2 linked regions of the Rubrivivax gelatinosus IL144 genome follow. The protein of the gene in region 1 interacts with the protein of each later gene in a pairwise test. Links are inferred from orthologs where the notes say so. Each region holds a gene or a part of one and is shown on either strand. Other genes may lie near its edges.

Region 1 (3,321 bases):
AGGCGCACACGCCAGGTGTCCGGGCCCAGCGCCCGCACCTCGGCGCGCAGCAGCTCCAGCTTGGGCAGCGACAGCGCCAGCTGCGTCAGCCAGGCCGGGAAACGCGCCGCCTCGCGCTCGCGCAGCGCCGGCGGCGGGTTGCGCCAGTAGTTCATGCGGTCCCAGCCGCCGAGCTCGACCATGCCCAGCTGCGGATGGCGGAACGGGTACCAGTCGACGTGCGCCTGGCCGCCGCACTGCTCATCGCTCCACTTCAGCAGCTTCAGGTCGTCCTCGGCCGGGTGGTCGCGGTACCACTCGATCCACTTGTAGTCGGCGATGCCGGCTTCCTTGTTCGGCGCCCAGATCTCGACCGTCCAGAACAGCGCGCCGAGGTGCTCGTAGACCCAGTCCTGGGTGCCGGTGATGACTTCCTTGGGGTGGTACTTGAAGTCGTGGAAGGTGCTGATCGCCGGGTAGCCGGTGAGCCTGGCGCCGAGGTCCGACAGGCGCTTGTAGATCCACAGGTCCTCGGGCGTCATGTCGTCGTCGGACTGGGTGCCCATCGGCCGCAGGATGACGCCGCTGTGGGTGTGGAAGCTGACCGCGGCGCCGACGTTGGGGTGGCGCACGAGGAAGTCGACCATCGCGCGCACCTCGGGCTCGCTGGCCGGGTAGGGGCCGGCGCCGATCTGCTCGAACTCCTGGCGCCAGAAGGCGGGGAAGTTGCGGTTCAGGTCCAGGCCCTCGACGTCGCGGTTGGCGCTGATGCGCACGCCGTCGAAGTGCTTCAGCGTGCCTTCGGGGATCAGCCGGTAGTACTCGCCGCCGAACTCGCCGGGCTCGCGCGCGACCATCAGCCGCGGCTCGTCGGCGTGTTTCTTCCACGGCCCGTGCGGGTCGGGCACACGCATGTAGAGGATGCGGCCGTCGCCGTCGACGTCCTCGATGGTCAGGCCGTCGACCGGCTCCTCGGCATACGGATAAGGCCGGGTCGACGAGCGGATGTGGCGCGGCCGGTCGGCGAGCGCGAGTTCGGCGCCGTCGGGGTTCAGCCGCGGGCAGAGGTAGACGGCACGCGTGTCCAGCAGCTGGCGGATCTTCTCGTCGCCGGCCTCGTAGCCGGTGACCAGCTGGTGCAGCCAGTACAGGCAGGCGGTGCTCGCGGTGAGCTCGGCGGCGTGGATGTTGCCGTCGACCCAGAACGCGGGTTTGTCGCGGTCGGCGCCGGTGTCGGCGTTGGTCAGCGCGACCAGCCAGATGTCCCGGCCTTCGTGGCTCTTGCCGATCGACTCCAGGCGCACCAGCCCGGGGCAGGCGGCGGCGTAGTCGGCCAGCAGGCGCGAGAGTTCGGCGTGGCGGTAGAAGACGTCGAAGCGGGGGACGGGAATGGCGGCCATGGTGTCGTCGCGGCGAAAGACCGCGGCGATTGTGGCCCGCGCCGGGCCGGCGTGGGGCTCAGCCGCAGCGCCGCAGCCGGCACTCGCCGTCGACGAAGACGCGCAGCTCGCCGGGGGCGAAAGCCGACCAGGGCTCGCCGGCGGTCAGCGGCTCGGTGGCGACGATGGCGACGCGGTCGCCGGGCTGGGTCCGCGCGGCGAAGTCGACCGTCAGGTCCTCGTCGGCCAGCGTCGCGGCGCCGAACGGGTGGCGGCGCTCCAGCGAATGCAGCTTGGTCGAGCCGTGCGCCCACAGCGCCTGGCCGTTGGACAGCAGCAGGTTGAACGTGCCGTGGCGCGCCGGCAGCGGCAGCAGCTCGGCCAGCGTGCAGGTCAGCTCGTCGATCGTCGGCAGGTCGGCGTGGGCCTTGTCCAGCTCCTGCATCAGCCAGCAGAAAGCGCGTTCGCTGTCGGTGTCGCCCACCGGGCGGAAGGCGCCGTGCAGCCGCGGCACGAAGCCCTTCAGGTCGCCGTTGTGCGCGAACACCCAGTAGCGGCCCCACAGCTCGCGCACGAAGGGATGGGTGTTCTCCAGCGCCACGCGGCCCTGCGTCGCCTTGCGGATGTGGGCGACGACGTTCAGGCTCTTGATCGGGTAGTGCTTGACCAGCTCGGCCACCGGGCTCGAACGCGCGCCGTGGTGGTCGATGAAGTGGCGCAGCCCACGCTCCTCGAAGAAGCCGATGCCGAAGCCGTCCTTGTGCTCGTCGGCACGGCAGGCCAGACCGGCGAAGCTGAACATCACGTCGGTCGGCGTGTTGGCGTTCATGCCCAGCAGCTGGCACATCGTCAGAAGGTGTGAAAGAACCCGGCGTGCCCGCGACGGGGTGCAGCCGGGTGTCGGGCAAGGCGCGTCGCGCAGCCGGTACTCGATGTACCGGCAAGCGGCGCAACGCCGCCCGGCGCCCGGATGTGCCCCGTCCCGCAGGGGCGAGCCGACGAGCGACCCCAAGGCGGTGCCGGGCGCGCTGGGATCAGCGCCGAGACGTCGTCGCGCCGTCGCACGTTCGGGGTCGCTTGGCGGATCGACGCGGGCATGGCGGGTTCTTTCGCACCTTCTTACTCGAACATCAGCTTGGTGATGCCGCGCCAGCTGAGCAGGCGGCCGGGGTTCTGGCGCTCCTCGAGCACCGCGCTCATGCGCCGCAGGATGCGCGGGCTGCGGCGGGCGCGCCAGACGACGAGGTCGGCCAGCCAGGGCCGGTGGTTGACGTGCGAGGCCTTCTCGTAGAGCGCGAAGCGCGGCTTCAGGCCGGCCAGCGCGGCTTCGTGGCGGGCGCGCACCGCGGCGTCGTCGCCGCCTTCGAGCAGCGCGGCGGCGGCCAGCAGGCCGGTTTCCAGCGCCTTGCCGATGCCTTCGCCGGAGAAGGCGTAGGTGCTGCCGGCGGCCTCGCCGGTGACCAGCAGCCCGGGGCGCGACCAGCGCGCGCCACCCAGCGAGCAGCGCAGCGGCGCGCCTTTCCAGTCGCCACGCAGCTCGCCGCGTTCCAGCAGCTCGGCCGCCGGCGCGTGCACCGAGGCGAAGGCTTCGAGCATCTGGCGCAGGTTGACGTCGCGCATCGAGGCGCGGCCGCCGGCTTCGGTCGCGTGGCTGCCGGTCAGCCCGGCACCGACGTTGAAGACGCCGCCCGGGCCCGGGAAGATCCAGCCGTAGCCGCCCGACAGCCGCGGGTGCCAGACGATCTGCAGCTCGCGCAGGGTCTGCGCCAGTTCCGGGTGGTGCACGTAGCCGCGCAGCGCGACGCCGCTGGGCGCACGGCGCTCGCAGACGCCGGCGGCGACCAGCGGCGGCACCGAGGCGCCGGTGGCCAGCACGACCCAGCGCGCCTGGACCTCGTGTTCGCCGTCGGGCCCCTTGAGCCGCGCGCCGACGACCCGCTCGCCGTCGAGCAACGGGGCGACG
Region 2 (3,259 bases), 3.6 Mb from region 1 along the record:
GGTGGGCGTCAGCCGGTGCACCGATTCCTCGCCCAGCGTCAGCGAGCTGCGCGTGAAGCGGCTGGCGCGGCGGCCGTCGATCGTCTGCTCGCGTGAGTAGCGGTCGACCGAGCGGCCGAGACCGGCGAAGACGCTGACGTTGGCGTCCGCCCGGTCGACGAGTTTCCAGCCCAGGCCGGCGTCGACGGTGTCGCGGCGGTCCAGCGCGATGACGCGGTCGCGTTCGACGGCGGCGCGGCCGTAGACGAAGCGCCGCGGCGTCAGGTTCAGGTCGTAGCGGCCGCTGGCGTTCCAGCGGTCGGCGGTGGTCGACACCTCGCCGCCGGGGGCCTCGCTGCGGCCGTAGTTCAGCGAGCCGCCGAGCGTGATGCGGTCTTCGGGCGTCGCGCGCACCGCGTCGACGTTCAGCGAGACGGCCACGCCGTCGGTGTTGCCCGAGGTGATGGTCGCCGCGGCGCCGCCCGAACCGCGCCAGAGGCCGTCGGTCACCGGCAGCTGCGGCGGCGGCACCAGCCACTGGGCCTGCACGGCCGAAGCGGCGAACAGCCAGGACGGCAGCGCCGCGCGCAGCGCGCGGCGGCATGGCGATGGGGAGCGGCGCAGGTTCACGCCGCCGATGCTCGCGGCTTCGTGCCGCGAGGGAATTAAGCACTTGTGACCGGCGGCCGCCGGTCGACGGCTCAGGACAGCGCGGAGATCACCTCGGGCGGCGCCTGGACCAGCTCGATCAGCACGCCTTCGCCCGAATACGGGAACTCGTCGTTGGACTTCGGGTGCACGAAGCAGATGTCGTAACCCGCCGCGCCCTTGCGGATGCCGCCGGGCGCGAAACGCACGCCCTGCGCGCTCAGCCACTCGACGGCCTTGGGCAGGTCGTCGATCCACAGGCCGACGTGGTTCAGCGGCGTGGCGTGCACGGCCGGCTTCTTCTCCGGGTCCACCGGCTGCATCAGGTCGACTTCGACGGCGTGCGGGCCGCTGCCCAGCGCGCAGATGTCCTCGTCGACGTTCTCGCGTTCGCTGACGAACGTGCTCTTCACGGTCAGGCCGAACATGTCGACCCACAGCGACTTCAGCCGCTGCTTGTCGGGGCCGCCGATGGCGATCTGCTGGACACCCAGCACACGGAACGGACGGGTCATGCGGACACCTCCTTCTTCGTCGGGGACAGGTTCAGGCGCGACAGCAGCTTGCGGTCGTCCTCGGCGTCGGCATTGCCGGTGACGAGCAGCTGGTCGCAATAGAAGATCGAGTTGGCGCCAGCCAGGAAACACAGCGCCTGGATGCCGTCTCCGAGCTCGCGCCGCCCGGCCGACAGCCGCACGCGCGAACGCGGCATCACGATACGCGCCGCAGCGACGACGCGCACCAGTTCGAACGGATCGACCGGCGGCGCGTCGGCCAGCGGCGTGCCGGGCACGCGCACCAGGCTGTTGATCGGCACCGAGTCGGGCGCCGGGTCCAGCGCGGCGAGTTCGGCGATCAGCCCGGCGCGGTGGGCGCGCGTCTCGCCCATGCCGACGATGCCGCCGCAGCAGACCTTGAGCCCAGCCTCGCGCACGTGCCGCAGCGTCTGCAGCCGGTCTTCGTAGACGCGGGTGCCGATGACCTCGCCGTAGAACTCGGGCGCGGTGTCGAGGTTGTGGTTGTAGTAGTCGAGACCGGCCTCGCGCAGCGTGCGCGCCTGCTGCGGCTCGAGCATGCCCAGCGTCGCGCAGGTCTCCAGCCCCAGCGCGTGCACCTCGCGCACCAGGGCCGCGACCTTCTCGACGTCGCGGTCCTTGGGCGAGCGCCAGGCCGCGCCCATGCAGAAACGCGTCGCGCCGGCGGCCTTGGCGGCGCGCGCCTTGGCCAGCACCTCGTCGACGTCGAGCATCTTGGCCGCCGCGACGCCGGTGTCGTGGCGCGAGGACTGCGGGCAGTAGCCGCAGTCCTCGGGGCAGCCGCCGGTCTTGATCGACAGCAGCGAGGCCAGCTCGATGTCACCCTGCGGCCAATGCCGCGCGTGAACCTCGGCGGCGCGGCGCACGAGGTCCATGAACGGCAGGTCCAGCAGCGCGAGCACCTGCTCGCGCGTCCAGGCGGCGGAAGTCTTCGGGGTGGTCTCGTCGATCAGGGTCATGAACTCAGGCGAAGCGGATGATGGGCTGGTCGACCGCCAGGCTCTCGCCCTGATCGGCCAGCACCTCGGCGACGGTGCCGTCCTGCGCCGCCGTGAGGATGTTCTCCATTTTCATCGCTTCGATGACGGCCAGGCGTTCGCCGGCCACGACGGCCTGCCCCGGCTTGACCGCGACCTGCACCAGCAGGCCCGGCATCGGCGAGAGCAGGAACTTGCTCATGTCCGCGGGCGGCTTGAACGGCATCACGCGCAGCAGTTCGGCAGCGCGGGCGCGCATCACCATCGCGTCGATGCGGCGGCCGTTGTGCGCCACGCTGTACCAGACGCCGTTGCGTTCGGCCTGCGCGGTGAACGGGCGGCCGTTGCAGGTGCCGGTGGCGCGGATCGAGCCGAAGCGCCATTCCTTGACGATGCCGTAGCTGCGGCCGTTGACGCTGACCGTCGTCGTGTTGCCCGCGACCTCGATCTTCACCGGCACGTGCGTGTGCTCGCCGGCCTCGCCGCGCACGACGACGACGAAGTCGGTGCCGATGCGCAGGTTGTGGCCCGCGAGCTGGCCGCTGATGCTGGCCGCGCGGCCGAGGTAGCGGCGGTAGACGGTGGCCACCAGCGCGACGAGGAAGTCGGGGTCGTCGTGCGGCACGTCCTCGGCGCGGAAGCCCTTGCCGTAGTGCTCGGCGATGAAGCCGGTGTTGAACTGGCCGGCGACGAAGTCCGGGTGCGCCAGCAGCGCCGACTGGAACGGGATGTTGCTCGACACGCCGCGGATGACGAAGCCGTTGAGCGCCTCGCGCATGCGGGCGATGGCGTCGTCGCGGTCCAGCCCGTGCACGATGAGCTTGGCGATCATCGAGTCGTACTGCATCGGGATCTCGCCGCCTTCGTAGACGCCGGTGTCCACGCGCACGCCGCCGCCGGCAGGCACCGGCATCGCCGCTTCCATCGTCTGCGCGGGCGGCATGTAGCGCACCAGGCGGCCGGTGGACGGCAGGAAGTTGCGGAACGGGTCCTCGGCGTTGATGCGGCACTCCATCGCCCAGCCGCGGCGCGGGATGTCGGCCTGCTTGAACGGCAGCGGCTCGCCCGAGGCCACGCGCAGCATCTGCTCGACGAGGTCGATGCCGGTGATGCACTCGG

What was found. The genes of interacting proteins can lie anywhere in the genome.
Region 2: the proteins of RGE_RS22395 (region 1) and bioB interact in binary tests that used the Escherichia coli proteins (3 or more experiments, as listed by UniProt). The link is inferred for Rubrivivax gelatinosus IL144 from one-to-one orthologs.

The regions. Positions count from the first base shown.
Region 1 is NC_017075.1:4,915,304-4,918,624, forward strand. What follows is about bases 322-3,165. They hold RGE_RS22395 (class II glutamine amidotransferase), read right to left. Parts: upstream 2,206-3,165; coding sequence 1,438-2,205; downstream 322-1,437. Other genes in these bases: RGE_RS22390 (M14 family metallopeptidase), read right to left, coding at 322-1,379; RGE_RS22400 (NAD(P)/FAD-dependent oxidoreductase), read right to left, coding at 2,478-3,165. Also shown: more of RGE_RS22390, read right to left, coding at 1-321; more of RGE_RS22400, read right to left, coding at 3,166-3,321.
Region 2 is NC_017075.1:1,293,080-1,296,338, reverse strand. What follows is about bases 131-2,912. They hold bioB (biotin synthase BioB), read right to left. Parts: upstream 2,123-2,912; coding sequence 1,139-2,122; downstream 131-1,138. Other genes in these bases: accC (acetyl-CoA carboxylase biotin carboxylase subunit), read right to left, coding at 2,127-2,912; RGE_RS06075 (VOC family protein), read right to left, coding at 681-1,142; RGE_RS06080 (DUF481 domain-containing protein), read right to left, coding at 131-609. In the rest of the region: more of RGE_RS06080, read right to left, coding at 1-130; more of accC, read right to left, coding at 2,913-3,259. UniProt on the Escherichia coli protein: Catalyzes the conversion of dethiobiotin (DTB) to biotin by the insertion of a sulfur atom into dethiobiotin via a radical-based mechanism.